3 regions of the Psychrobacillus sp. FJAT-21963 genome follow, and region 3 is predicted to be linked to each of the others. Evidence: riboswitches for the same ligand, from Rfam matches in the RefSeq annotation. Region 3 holds a riboswitch; each other region holds the start of a gene.

Region 1 (4,706 bases), on a different contig from region 3:
CTTCGGTTATAACGCATTATTATGATGATTATGCAGACTAAAAAAGAGGATGTCACCATATGAATGGGACATCCTCTTTATTCTTTGGAAAACTACATTAAGCAGCTTTGCACTTTTTTATTATGCTAAAGGTCCACCTTTTAGCGTGATATCTTCCGATACAGTTCCAAACTTTTTAAAGTTTTCACGGAACGCTTGAGCAAGCTCGCTAGCTTTTTGGTCGTATGCAGCTTTATCTTCCCATGCATTACGTGGTACTAATACTTCAGAAGGAACACCTTCTACTTGTGTAGGAATTGATAAGCCAAATACTGCGTCAGTTTCTGTTTCTACTTCATTTAGCTTACCTTCAATTGCAGCACGAACCATTGTACGTGTGTAAGAAAGCTTCATACGACTTCCAACACCGTATTCTCCACCAGTCCAGCCAGTGTTTACTAAAAATACTTGTGCACCGTGTTCATCGATTTTCTTCCCAAGCATTTCAGCATAAACAGTTGCATGCAATGGTAGGAATGGAGAACCGAAGCAAGTTGAGAAAGCTGGTTGTGGAGAAGTTATTCCACGCTCAGTACCTGCTAATTTAGACGTGAATCCACTTAGGAAGTGGTACATTGCTTGTTCTTTCGTTAATTTACTGATTGGAGGCAATACGCCGAAAGCATCAGCAGTTAAGAAAATAATTGTATTTGGGTGACCAGCTACAGATGGGTCTACTATATTTTCTATATTTTGGATTGGGTAAGCAGCACGTGTATTCTCAGTTAAAGAATTATCGGCATAATTAGCGATACGTGTTTCTGCATCTACTACGACGTTTTCTAAAACCGTTCCAAATGTAATCGCGTCAAAAATTTGAGGCTCATTTTCGCGAGTTAGGTCGATACATTTAGCGTAGCATCCACCTTCAATGTTAAATACTCCATTATCAGACCAACCGTGTTCGTCATCACCGATTAATTTACGTCCTGCATCTGCAGAAAGTGTTGTTTTTCCTGTTCCTGAAAGACCAAAGAATAATGCTACATCACCATCTTCACCAACGTTTGCAGAACAGTGCATAGGTAAAATGTTTGCTTCTGGCAGTAAATAGTTCATAATAGAGAATATAGATTTTTTCATTTCTCCAGCATATTCAGTACCACCGATTAATACAATGCGTTTTTCCATTGAAACGATAATAAATGTTTCTGATTTTGTACCGTCCACTGCTGGATTTGCTTTAAAGTTAGGTGCACTGACAATTGTGAAATCTGTTTTATGGGTTGTCAGTTCTTCTTCTGAAGGACGAATGAATAACTGATGGGCAAATAGATTGTGCCAAGCATATTCATTTATTACTTGAATTCCTATGCGTGAATCCTTATCCGCACCTGCAAATCCTTTGAACACAAATAGTTCATCTTGTGTTGCAAGGTAGTCTGTTACTTTTTTATAGAGTGACTCGAAAATTTCAGAAGAAATTGGTTGGTTTACAGGACCCCAATCGATTTTGTCTCTTGATATAGGTTCATCTACAATGTACTTATCTTGTGGAGAACGACCTGTATATTTACCTGTTTCTGCTTTCACTGCTCCTGTAGATGTTAAAACAGCCTCACCTCTTGATGTTGCTTTTTCCACAAGTTGCGGCACTGATAACTGAATGTGTACATTCTCTCCAGCTAACAATTCGTTCAGTTCACTCACAGTATCGATTGAATTCATATTGGTATACCATCCTTTTTATTGTTTTCCCTAAAAAAATAAAGGGATATAGCATTCATATGTGAATTAGTATAACACATTTAACTTAATAGTCTATACTAATGGATTGATTATTTTTTGTTTGTGAATAAATTGTCAACAAATAAATATTGACTTCTCGTTACAACTTACGTATGATGGTAAATTGAACGGATACTCTTATCCCGAGCTGGTGGAGGGGTCAGGCCCTATGAAACCCGGCAACCTGTAATTTTTTTATTGCAAAGGTGCCCAACCTGAGACAAGGTGAGATTCCTTGATTGATAAGAGTGAAAGGTGCTTATGATATTAATAGCCTTTCCTCATGTAATCAAACGTGAGTGAGAGGTTTTTTTTATAACATCGCCCTTTATCCTTGTGTGCCAAGTCCGAAACGGCTTCAAGTTTAATCTATTTGATTTGAAATGGCTTGACATGGGAATGAGTACCGTATCAATTCTTGAGAGAGATCTCGCAGGATATAGGAGGAATATTCTATGACACAACGCAGATTATTTACATCTGAATCAGTTACAGAAGGGCATCCAGATAAAATTTGTGATCAAATTTCTGATGCAATTCTAGATGCAATTCTTACGGAAGATCCAAACGCACGTGTTGCTTGTGAAACAACAGTGACTACAGGGTTAGTATTAGTTGCAGGGGAAATTACAACATCCACTTATGTTGATATTCCAAAAGTTGTACGTTCAACCATTAAAGAAATCGGCTATACTCGTGCAAAATATGGTTTTGACTCTGAAACTTCTGCAGTATTAACTTCTATAGATGAGCAATCAGCTGATATTGCTCAAGGGGTTGACCAAGCTTTAGAGGCACGTGAAGGATCTATGACAGATTCTGATATTGAAGCAATTGGAGCAGGAGACCAAGGTTTAATGTTTGGTTACGCATGTAATGAAACACCTGAACTTATGCCACTTCCAATTAGTTTAGCTCATCAGTTGGCTCGTCGTTTAGCAGACGTTCGTAAAGACGAAACTTTAGACTATTTACGTCCAGATGGTAAAACACAAGTAACTGTGGAGTATGATGAAAATAACAATCCTGTTCATATAGATACAATTGTTATTTCGACTCAGCATCACCCAGAAGTAACGTTAGAACAAATTCAAAAAGATTTAAAAGAAGTAGTTATCAATCCAATTGTTCCTGCTAATTTAATTGATGAAAATACTAAATATTTCATTAACCCAACTGGTCGTTTCGTAATTGGTGGACCACAAGGGGATGCAGGTTTAACAGGTCGTAAAATTATTGTAGATACTTACGGTGGATATGCTCGTCATGGAGGCGGTGCGTTCTCTGGTAAAGATCCAACAAAAGTAGACCGTTCTGCAGCATATGCAGCTCGTTACGTTGCAAAAAATATTGTTGCAGCAGGACTTGCAGATCGTTGTGAAGTACAACTTGCCTATGCAATTGGTGTAGCACAACCTGTATCAATCGCAGTAGACACATTTGGTACTGGGAAAGTAGAAGAGGCTAAATTAGTTTCACATATTCGTGAATTGTTTGACCTTCGTCCAGCTGGTATTATTAAAATGCTAGACCTTCGTCGTCCTATTTACAAGCAAACAGCTGCGTATGGACATTTTGGTCGTACTGACATTGATGCACCATGGGAAAGAACAGATAAAGCAGATTTGTTAAGACAAAAAGCTGGTTTATAAGAAATAATAAAGAAGAGGCTTCCTGTTATAGGATAGCCTCTTTTTTAAAGAAAATTAGTTTTATTTTTGAAGTGATTTATAATACTGCCCTTTTTCTACGTATTCACGAATAATACGTTGCACATCTTCTTTGTCTTCCTCAGATAGCTCCCGAACAACTTTTGCAGGACTACCTATGGCAAGTGAATTAGGAGGAATTTTCTTACCTTGGGTTACTAAACTTCCAGCACCGATAAATGCACCTTCACCGATCTCAGCTCCATCCAAAATAATAGAGCCCATTCCAACCAAAGCACCTTTTCGAATAGTACAGCTATGTAACGTAACTTGGTGTCCAATTGTCACTTCATCTTCAATAACAAGAGGGTTATTAGGACTTTGATGCAAACAACATAAATCTTGGATACTCACTCTTCGTCCAATAATCGTAGGAGCAACGTCCCCTCTGATTACCGTATTAAACCAAATTGTAGACTCTTGTCCGATTGTCACATCGCCTGTAATTGTGACATAATCAGCAATAAATGCAGATTCATCTATTGTTGGATATTTGCCTTTAAATGGATAAATCAATATGCTCACGCTCCTTATGTAAATAGAATATAATTAATGTTATCAAATGAAGAAAAATAATCAAATAATTGAAGTAGACATTCGGTACAAAACAAAACAAAACAAGAGGTGATGTTCATGTGGAAATGGGAAGCAGAAGAAAAACCTAAAGCAGTAATTGTCATTGTTCATAGTGCATATGAACATCATAGAAGATATGCTTGGTTAATTGAAAAGTTTAGAAGTTCTAACTGTCATATTGTAATGGGAGACTTACCAGGACATGGTGAACAGACAAGAGGAAAAAAAATACATAATGAATCTTTTGAACAATATAAAGAATATATAACGCTTGCTTTACAAGTAGCCGTTACTTATAATTTACCAATTTTTATTCTTGGCCATGGACTTGGAGCAACCCTGCTTATTAAAGTGCTACACAAATTACAAATAGAATATGCTGGTGTCATTTTAACGTCTCCTTGGTTGCAATTAAAGAAACAGCCATCTAAATGGACAAATGCACTGGCAAAATTACCAGTACAACAAAAGATTAACCATGATATTCAGCTAAAGGAATTAACGAGAAACTATGATATTTATCAACAATTTATTGATGATCCTACTTACCATACGATCGTTTCGAATGATTGGTACATAGAACTCCAATTACTTATGAAAAGTATTTTACAATCAACGGAATCAGTACCGAATGTTCCGTTATTATTAATGACT
Region 2 (4,706 bases), on a different contig from region 3:
GCTTGCGTAGGTAAACGGAAGGAGAGGACTGCCCCAGGGCTTGTTGTTTGCTGTGCATGAATTTCATATCCTGGATGGGATGTTAACCCTGGATAATAAACTTCTTCTACTAAAGAATGATTGTTTAAATAGGCAGCAATCTGTTGGGCTGAATCTGCTGATTTTTCAAATCGAACGCTCAACGTTTTAATTCCTTGAATAAGTGAAAATGAATCTTGGGCACCTAAAATCGCACCGAATGAATTTTGAAGGAATGCTAATCGTTTTCCAAGTTCCTCATCTTTTGTAACAGCTAGACCTGCAATTATATCACTGTGTCCTGATAAAAATTTAGTAGCGCTATGTAAAACTACATCTACTCCAAGGTCGAGTGGACGTTGGTAAAGTGGTGTCATAAATGTATTATCTAAAAAGGTTAGGCAATTGTTTGCTTTAGCGAGCTCCACGATTCGATTAATATCCGTTATACCTAGACATGGATTGGATGGTGTTTCTATATAAATCAATTTTGTATTGGAGCGAATCGCTGAAGCAACGGATTCTAAATCCGTAAAATCAACGAAAGTATGCTTAATTCCAATACGAGGCAATACCTCGGTTACAAAACGAAATGTCCCTCCATAGACATCTTCTGTAATAACAATATGATCACCTGCGGATAGGAGCATGAATGCGGAAGAGATTGCAGCAAGTCCGGAGGCGAATGCTAAACCTCGAGTACCACCTTCTAGTTCAGCAATCGTTTTTTCTAAAGCATCTCTCGTTGGATTTCCAGAACGGCTATAATCATATGGACCAAATTCATCAAAGCTCGCTTGATGGAAGGTAGAGGACAGATAAATCGGGACATTGACAGCACCAGTTTTTCGTTCTCCATGCCCACGAGTTGATGCCACTACAATACTCGTTTCTAACGACTCTTTATAGCCACTCATTTTACGGACACCTCACTTTCCAATAATGCAAAAACTTGTTTCAAGTCTTTTATTAAGTCCTCTGCCTCTTCAACACCGACAGAGAAGCGTAATAGGCTGTTATCTACACCACGTGCTGTACGTTCTTCTTCTGGAATTTCCGCGTGTGTTTGAGTTGCGGGATAGGTGATAAAACTTTCCACTCCTCCAAGGCTTTCTGCAAAAACGATTAATTGGAGGTTTTCAAGAAAGGGATTAATCCATTCACTTTTTTGTAAGCGGAAAGAAAGCATTCCGCCTTTTCCAGAATATAAAACATCCTTTACTGCAGATTCGGTTTGTAAGAATTCAGCAATCTTTTTTGCATTTGCATCATGCTGTTTCATACGTAAGTGAAGTGTTTTTAACCCCCTTATTAATAACCATGAATCAAATGGAGAAAGCACTGCACCTGCTGCATTATGATTTATTAGTAATTTTTCACCTATATCGGTGCCTTTAGAAACAACGAGACCAGCAAGAACATCGTTATGGCCGCCAATGTATTTTGTGCCGCTGTGAATAACAATATCGGCACCAAGTTCAATTGGGCGCTGTAAGTAAGGGGTTAAGAATGTATTATCCACGATTAATAATAAATGATGCTTTTTAGCTAATGTCGCATATTGCTCTATGTCGATTTCTTGCATTAACGGGTTAGTAGGCGTTTCTATAAAGATTGCTTTTGTGTTTTTAGTAATGAGGGCTTCTACTTCTTGAACAGTTTCAAACTTTGAATAGGATGTGCGTATATTGTAGGAATCTGCGTACTGATTAAATAAGCGATAAGTCCCGCCATAAAGATCCTCTGGGGCAATCAGTTCATCTCCTGATTTAAATAGAGATAATACCAATTGAATTGCAGCCATACCAGAACTACAGGCAAATCCCGCTTTTCCAGCTTCTAGCTTCGCGATGCCTTCTTCTAATATAGCTCTTGTCGGGTTTTTTGTACGTGTATAGTCATAACCAGTTGATTGACCAAGTCCGGCATGCTTGTAAGCGGTAGATAAATAGATTGGTGGATTTACAGCTCCTGTCTTCGAATCACTATGGTTCCCTAATTGTACTAGCTGAGTTTCTATACTCTTTTTAGACATCATTATTCATCCTTTACTATTAAATTATAAATGCGCTAGCGCCTATGTTTGCCCCAACAAGCAAATGTGAAAAGAATGCATCTTAAGTTCACCTCATCCTGTAGTAAAGGATGCATGACCCTCATCTCCGAGCCCAGAAGACCTAGGAGGCAGCTTTTCAGCCACCACAAAAGTTTTTGCCGTCTGTGTTTGTGACGAGTTTAAGCAGGAGCAAGGTTCTTCTGCGACGAGCTTTGCGCAGGAGCAAGGTTCCTCTGCGACGAGCTTTGCGCAGGAGCAAGGTCCTTCTGCGATGAGCTTTGCGCAGGAGCAAGGTTCCTTCTGCGACGAGCTTTGCGCAGGAGCAAGGTTCCTTCTGCGACGAGCTTTGCGCAGGAGCAACTATTTCACATATAACCTCGAGGGGCAGTGCGCTGGAGTCTGCCAAAAATAAAAAAAGAGGATTCTCTAATAAGAAGAGAATCCTCAATAAAATACTGAAGTTAGTCTTCTTATCTTCAAGACGTAGAACGTCTATTGGAATTAGCACCACACCTTTATTCGGCTGGTTGCTGAGACATCTTCGGGCCAATCCCTCCGTCTCTCTTGATAAGAAATAAAATATAAAATTTTCAAAAAATTAATTTAGGTAAGTTTATCACGGGATGAATTTTTATACAAGGTCTTTTTTTATGTGTATTTCTAAATAGTACAATAGGAGGTGCTTAATTTTTCGGTATAGCAACCCAATGTTCTTTGGAGACTTCTACTAATTCTGATTGTGATAATTGGTATCGATCTATTTCCCGATTTTCTTCCATTAGGGATCGTTTTTTCTTTGCTTCAATTTTAGGATCTGGAATTGGAATTGCTGCTAATAATGATTTTGTGTATGGGTGCAATGGGTTAGAGTACAATTCTTCACTTTCTGCAAGCTCGACAATTTTTCCTGCATACATAACTGCGACTCTATCACTAATATGCTTGACCATCGATAAATCGTGGGCGATAAAGAGATAGGTAAGCCCCAACCGATGTTGAAGGTCCTCAAGTAATTCAACAATTTGTGCTTGGATAGAAACATCTAATGCGGATAATGGTTCATCACAAACAATAAAGTCAGGTTCTACTGCAAGTGCTCGAGCAATTCCTATTCTTTGTCGCTGCCCACCTGAAAACTCATGTGGATACCGCATTGCATGCTCTGGTTTTAATCCAACCATTACAAGCAATTCTTCTACTCTATTTTTTCTTTCCTCATTATTTTTACTCAACTGATGAATATCTAATGCTTGCCCTATAATATCAAGGACTTTAAAGCGTGGGTTTAAAGACGAATAGGGATCTTGAAAGATCATTTGCATATGACGTCGCATTGTTTTCAATTCATTTTTGTTTAATCTGTTAATGGCTATACCTTGATATAATATGTCTCCATCTGTCGGCTCGTGAAGTCTTAAAACAGCTCTACCGGTTGTAGACTTTCCTGATCCAGATTCTCCAACTAAGCCTAACGTTTCTCCCGGTTTTATGAAAAAGCTGATATCATCGACTGCTTTTAATACATTGCCTTTTCCAGTATTGAAATGTTGTTTAAGAGACCTAACATCGAGTAATGGTTTTCCTTCTTCTATTCCAATGGAGCGAAGAGGGGGACGTTTAGGTTTTTTCTTTTGATCCAGACGAGGAAGGGCATGGAGCAATCTTTTGGTATAAGCATGTTGAGGGTTTTCAAAGATCTCTTCTGTTGTTCCAGTTTCAACAATTTCCCCATCCTTCATCACTGCAACCCTGTCACACATACCTGCGACAACTCCTAAATCATGGGTGATCAAAATAATGGATGTTCCAAAACGTGTCTGCATATCTTTCATCAGATTTAATATTTGTGCTTGAATCGTTACATCTAGTGCTGTAGTCGGTTCATCTGCAATTAGTAAAGTAGGTCGACATGCAAGTGCAATTGCAATCATGACACGTTGACGCATTCCCCCAGAAAATTCATGTGGATATTGATTAAAACGTTCTTCACTATTTTTAATGCCTACAAGTTTAAGTAGTTCAACTGCTTGCTTGTATGCTTCCTTTTTAGATAACTTTTGATGTTTAATTAAGCTTTCAGCGATTTGCTTTCCAATTCGGATAGTAGGGTTTAGAGAGGTCATAGGATCTTGGAAAATCATACTAATATCTCTTCCACGAATACTTTCCATTTCTTTTTCTGATTTATTTACCAGATTTTCACCGAGGAACTCAATTTCTCCGTTTTTCAACAAGGAGGGAGGTGAGGGAAGAAGTCTCATAATGGAACGGGCAGTAACACTTTTTCCGCTACCAGATTCTCCAACAATACCTAAAGTTTCTCCTTTCTTCACGTCAAAACTGACACCTCGTACAGCTTCAAATTCTTTGTCGCTGGTTAGAAACGAGATATGTAGATCTTTTACTTTTAAAACCGTCTCCAACATAAACACCTTCCTAATTCTATATGTAATTAATTAAAATCCATTGACTTAATAAAAGTTCGAATCTATACTATACTATACCACTTGGATTTATACAATATAGGAAAGGAGGTAAATAGTCGTTGGGGTTAAATAAAGAGCCATCCGTCAATTTTGATATATCCGATCATCTTGCATTCATTTTCGGGAAATTGATGAAGAGAGCGCCG
Region 3 (4,706 bases):
TTGGAAGGTTTCAATCACTGACTTTCCGATAATCGGTAACCATTGCTCTGTAAACTGTTCATATCTGCTCATGATTGTCCCTCCAAATCTTCAGTACCAACTCCGTGGTCTTCGAGAAATTTTAGTGCAGCAGTTACTTGTTCCTTCACACCAATTAAATGAACGACAATGTTTCCAACGATACCATTTTTTAATTCAATAATATTAGCAGTTAAAATATTTGGCTGAACATTGAATTTTTGGCTAACTTCTGCGAGTAGAGGCTTACCTGTACTTTCTCCAACAAATGTTAAACGTGTAACAGCTCCTGTAACATTTAACTGAGTGATCAATGTAGGAGAGAGATTTCGCTGACTAATTGTACTTAAAAACTTTTTAGTCGTTGGATGACTTGGTTTAGTGAATAGATTAATAGCAGTGTTCTGCTCAACCACTTCTCCATTTTCCATTACATATACATAATCACAAATCTTTTGAATCACATTCATTTCATGCGTGATCAGTAAAATTGTTATTCCTAGTTCTCTATTAATTTTTAATAATAGTTCTAAGATAGAATCGGTTGTTTCAGGATCAAGCGCACTAGTTGCTTCGTCACTTAATAACACTTCCGGTTCTTGCGCAAGAGCACGTGCAATTGCGACTCTTTGCTTTTGACCACCTGATAATTGATTTGGATAGTTATGATGTTTATCTGTCAGCCCTACAATTTCTAAGTATTTGTTTACTCTCGTTTTTACTTCTGTTGGATCATATCCAAGAAGTTTTAGAGGAATGGCTATATTATCGTAAACAGTAGCTGTTTTTAATAAGTTGAATCCTTGGAAAATCATTCCGATTTTATTTCGGACTTCTCTTAGTTTAGGAAGGGGAAGGGAGGTAGCTTCCTTGCCGTTAATGATAACTTTGCCTTGAGTAGGTTTTTCTAGCAGGTTTACGCAACGAATGAGTGTACTCTTTCCGGCCCCGCTGTATCCTATTACTCCATGAATTTCGCCTTTTTTTACATGAATATTGACATTTTTCACTGCTTTTACAATGCCATTCTTGCTGTTAAATTCTTTCGATATATTTTCTAATACAATCATTGTTTGTCTTCCTTTCTAAAGAAAACGTTACCAAGGTCGGTAACGTTTTCGAATATTATCTACTCTTCCCAACTAGGTAATACAGAACCTTGAAATTCTTCTTCGATGAATTTTTTAACTTCTTCTGATTGATATGCTTTTACAAACTTTTGAATCGTTGGGTCGTCTTTATTCTCAGCGCGTACAACAATGTAGTTTACATAAGGTGAATTAGATGACTCTAGTAAAATAGAATCTTCTTTTGGATTAATACCCGCATCTAAAGCAAAGTTAGTGTTGATTGCTGCTGCATCAACTTCGCTTAACTGTTTAGGAATTTGTGCTGCTTCTAGCTCAATGAATTTTAAATTTTTTGGATTTTCTTCTAGATCATAGATGGAAGCAGTTTCTCTTTTATCCTCTTTTATTTTGATTAGTCCATGTTCTTCTAAAATGTATAGTGCACGAGCGCCGTTAGTTGGATCGTTAGGTAAACCAAAAGTTGCTCCGTCTGGAAGATCATCGATTGAGTCAAATTTGTCTGAGTAAACTCCCATAGGATTTAGAATTGTTTTCCCAACAGGTACTAAATCTGTTCCATGGTCTTCATTAAAAGTATTTAAGAAGGGCTCATGCTGATAACTGTTAGCATCTAAGTCTTCTTCAGATAATGCAGTGTTTGGAAGTATGTAATCAGAGAAAACTTTTAATTCAATTTCCAGACCGTCTTTTGCAGCTACTTCTTTTGCAACTTCAACAATTTGTTCATGGGGACCTGCTGTAACCCCTACTACTAATTTTTTCTCATTTAACGCTTCCGTTTTTTCTCCTTCACTAGAGCTATCCCCACATGCTGCAAGTGCTCCAGATAAAAGTACTGTTGATAAAAGTAAACCAAATTTTTTCATTTCTTTTCCTCCTATAATTTATTAGTACTGTTGAATAAATATAAAAAGCCTCTCTTTCACAGAAAGAGAGGCACACAAAAATATGATTGTCCTCTCTTATCTGTCAAAACAAATGTTTTGCAGGATTTAGCACCTTTCTACATAAAAAATGTAGATGGTTGCCGAGCTTCAACGGGCCAGTCCCTCAGCTACTCTTGATAAGAGATAAAAGCTATTTAATTTTTCAGCTATTCCATAAAAGTTAATTTACTATATCAACTTATTAAAGTCAACAAATTTTTTCTAGTTGAAATTTTCAGTCGGATTAGTTTAAAGTTATTATCAATAAATAAATATGCAGGGATGATGAATTTTATGTCTTTAATAAGAGCAAATTATGCCACTGGTCAGTTAGGTAAAACTGTTGGTGCAAGACTAGTTTATGGTACAGATTTACTAGAAGGAATTGAGCAATTATGTAAAGTAAATTGTATTGAATATGCAACAATTATAAGCTGTTTTGGAAGTTTTCAACGAAGTGGTTTTGTTTATCTTGTTCCGAATAAAAACTCTAAAATTGGTGTTGGATATAACGACCTTATAGTAAAAGAGGGACCAATAGAATTTTTACAGGGGACAGGTGTTGTATGTAAAAGGGAAGGGGAATACGAAACTCATTTTCACGGATCCATGTGTGACCAACATGGCAACATTTTTGGAGGTCATTTTATCAAAGGAGAAAACCCTGTTATTACGGTTGATGTAGTTTTAGCTGAAGTTACTGGAATGGAGTTTCATCGTAAGTTTGATGAGGAAACAGGAGCAAACCAATTTTATCCAGTGGATTCTAATAAAACTTCAACAAATAAACTGTAATAAAAAAACCGATTTACAAAAGTAAATCGGTCGGGTAGGTTGTAGACAAAAAGAAGTTTGCTAACTCTAGTTCGTTATTATGATTTTAAGTCGTCTGTACTACTCAAAATTATTCTTTCTAAGTAAATAGAAGATAATATGGTAGCATTTATTGGTTTGGAAAAGCGTCCGCTCGACTCCTGCGGGAAAGCGAGACAGATGAGACCCCGCACGTAGCGAGAGCTGCGGAGGAGGCTCGGCGCTCGCCCGCGGAAAGCGAGCGGTAAGCTTTAAGAAAACCTAATTTATCCTTTATAATAATAATTCGAGTTATTCTACAATCTGAGCAATTTACAAAAGTAAATCGATATTGTATTAAAATAGATTTAGTTTTTCAATACGATTTATAGCTTCTACCAATCGAACTTCATCCACTAATAACCCAACACGGACATAGCCTTCGCCAAAGGATCCGAAACCATCTCCAGGAGCTACAGCTACATCGGCTTTTTCTAAAAGTAAGTCTGCAAATTCTTGACTTGTGTAACCTTTTACAACTGGTAACCATGCAAAAAAGGAGCCTTTTGGTGCTTTGACATTCCATCCTATTCTTGAGCAAGCATTTACTAATGCATTTCTTCTACCTTCATACAAAGAAACAAGTTCATCGACACATTCCTGGCTCTCATTGAGTGCAGCAGCGGCAGCAGTTTGGATTGCGGGGAACAGACTAACAAATAAATGATCTTGAATAATATTGATCGCTTCAATTATTTTTGGGTTTCCAACTGCGAAGCCAACCCTCCAACCCGCCATATTATAAGTTTTGGAAAGGGTATACATCTCTATACCTACATCTTTTGCACCTTTAACCTGTAAAAAGCTGATTGGTTTTTGACCGTCAAAACCAATTCCTCCATAGGCAAAGTCGTGAACAATCGCTATATCTGCTTCTTTTGCAAGTGCAACAGTCTCTTCAAAAAAATCCTTTGTTGCAGTTGCCCCAGTAGGATTGTTTGGATAATTTAAGTACATTAACTTCGCATCTTCTTTTTGTATTTCTGTTAATTTACTGTAATCAGGAAGAAAGTTGTTTTCTTCTAGTAAAGGCATTGTTTCAAATCGAACACTTGCTAGCCCCACACCTGATAAGTAATCTGGATAACCTGGATCTGGTAAGAGCATTAGTTCATTTTCGTTCATCATTGCTAATGGTAATTCAACTAGACCAATCTTCGTTCCGAACATTATTGCAACTTCGGTATATGGATCTATTTCTACATTGTACTCGCGTTTATAAAAGTCTGCAGCTGCTTGTTTTAACTCATTTATTCCTCGAAAAGGGGAGTATTTGTGTGATAAAGGATTTGTTGCTGCATCTTGCAATGCTCTAACTATATGTTCAGGAGTAGGTTGATCTGGATTGCCCTGGCCTAAGTTTATGACATCTCTTCCTTCTGACACAGCTAATGCTACTTTTTGAACAAGTGTTGCAAAAAATTGAGTAGGTAAATTTTTTAGTCGATTTGAAAATTCCATGTGTGATACCTCTTTTTCTAAATAGTTGCATAGATTAGACAAATCTTATAATCTTTTTAGTATTATGTCTATAGGTGGTGGCGAAATGAAAGTTGCATGTGTTCAATTAGATATTGCGTTTGGAGCGCCAAAAGAAAATTTTTTGAAGGTTGAAGAAAAAGTAAGAGAAGCAGCCTCTTTAGGAGCTAAAATTGTTGTATTACCAGAGATGTGGAATACAGGGTATGATTTAAAGAGATTAATAGAAATCGCGGACTTGGAAGGCGAAACTACGAAAAAATTATTTTCTCGATTGTCCAAAGAATTAAACATTCATATAGTTGGGGGATCTGTTTCTACCAAAAAAGGGGAGCAGTTT

What was found. A riboswitch is a leader RNA that binds a small molecule or an ion and turns the genes downstream of it on or off. The one in region 3 is predicted to bind S-adenosylmethionine.
Region 1: linked by a shared signal. The riboswitch ahead of metK (methionine adenosyltransferase) and the one ahead of AN959_RS07675 (MetQ/NlpA family ABC transporter substrate-binding protein) in region 3 are both predicted to bind S-adenosylmethionine.
Region 2: linked by a shared signal. The riboswitch ahead of AN959_RS03305 (methionine biosynthesis PLP-dependent protein) and the one ahead of AN959_RS07675 (MetQ/NlpA family ABC transporter substrate-binding protein) in region 3 are both predicted to bind S-adenosylmethionine.

What each region holds. Positions count from the first base shown of each region.
Region 1 is NZ_LJIY01000014.1:15,161-19,866, forward strand. It holds gene AN959_RS18345 (hypothetical protein) at 1-41, shown strand, start outside; gene pckA (phosphoenolpyruvate carboxykinase (ATP)) at 121-1,707, opposite strand; SAM riboswitch class I at 1,903-2,016, shown strand; gene metK (methionine adenosyltransferase) at 2,223-3,419, shown strand; gene AN959_RS18360 (gamma carbonic anhydrase family protein) at 3,480-3,992, opposite strand; gene AN959_RS18365 (alpha/beta hydrolase) at 4,110-4,706, shown strand, end outside.
Region 2 is NZ_LJIY01000001.1:716,834-721,539, reverse strand. It holds gene metC (cystathionine beta-lyase) at 1-935, opposite strand, end outside; gene AN959_RS03305 (methionine biosynthesis PLP-dependent protein) at 932-2,053, opposite strand; SAM riboswitch class I at 2,542-2,648, opposite strand; gene AN959_RS21945 (ABC transporter ATP-binding protein) at 2,758-4,500, opposite strand; gene AN959_RS03295 (ABC transporter permease) at 4,692-4,706, shown strand, end outside.
Region 3 is NZ_LJIY01000002.1:373,789-378,494, forward strand. It holds gene AN959_RS07665 (methionine ABC transporter permease) at 1-72, opposite strand, end outside; gene AN959_RS07670 (methionine ABC transporter ATP-binding protein) at 69-1,088, opposite strand; gene AN959_RS07675 (MetQ/NlpA family ABC transporter substrate-binding protein) at 1,148-1,975, opposite strand; SAM riboswitch class I at 2,069-2,179, opposite strand; gene AN959_RS07680 (PPC domain-containing DNA-binding protein) at 2,330-2,830, shown strand; gene AN959_RS07685 (pyridoxal phosphate-dependent aminotransferase) at 3,185-4,348, opposite strand; gene AN959_RS07690 (carbon-nitrogen family hydrolase) at 4,434-4,706, shown strand, end outside.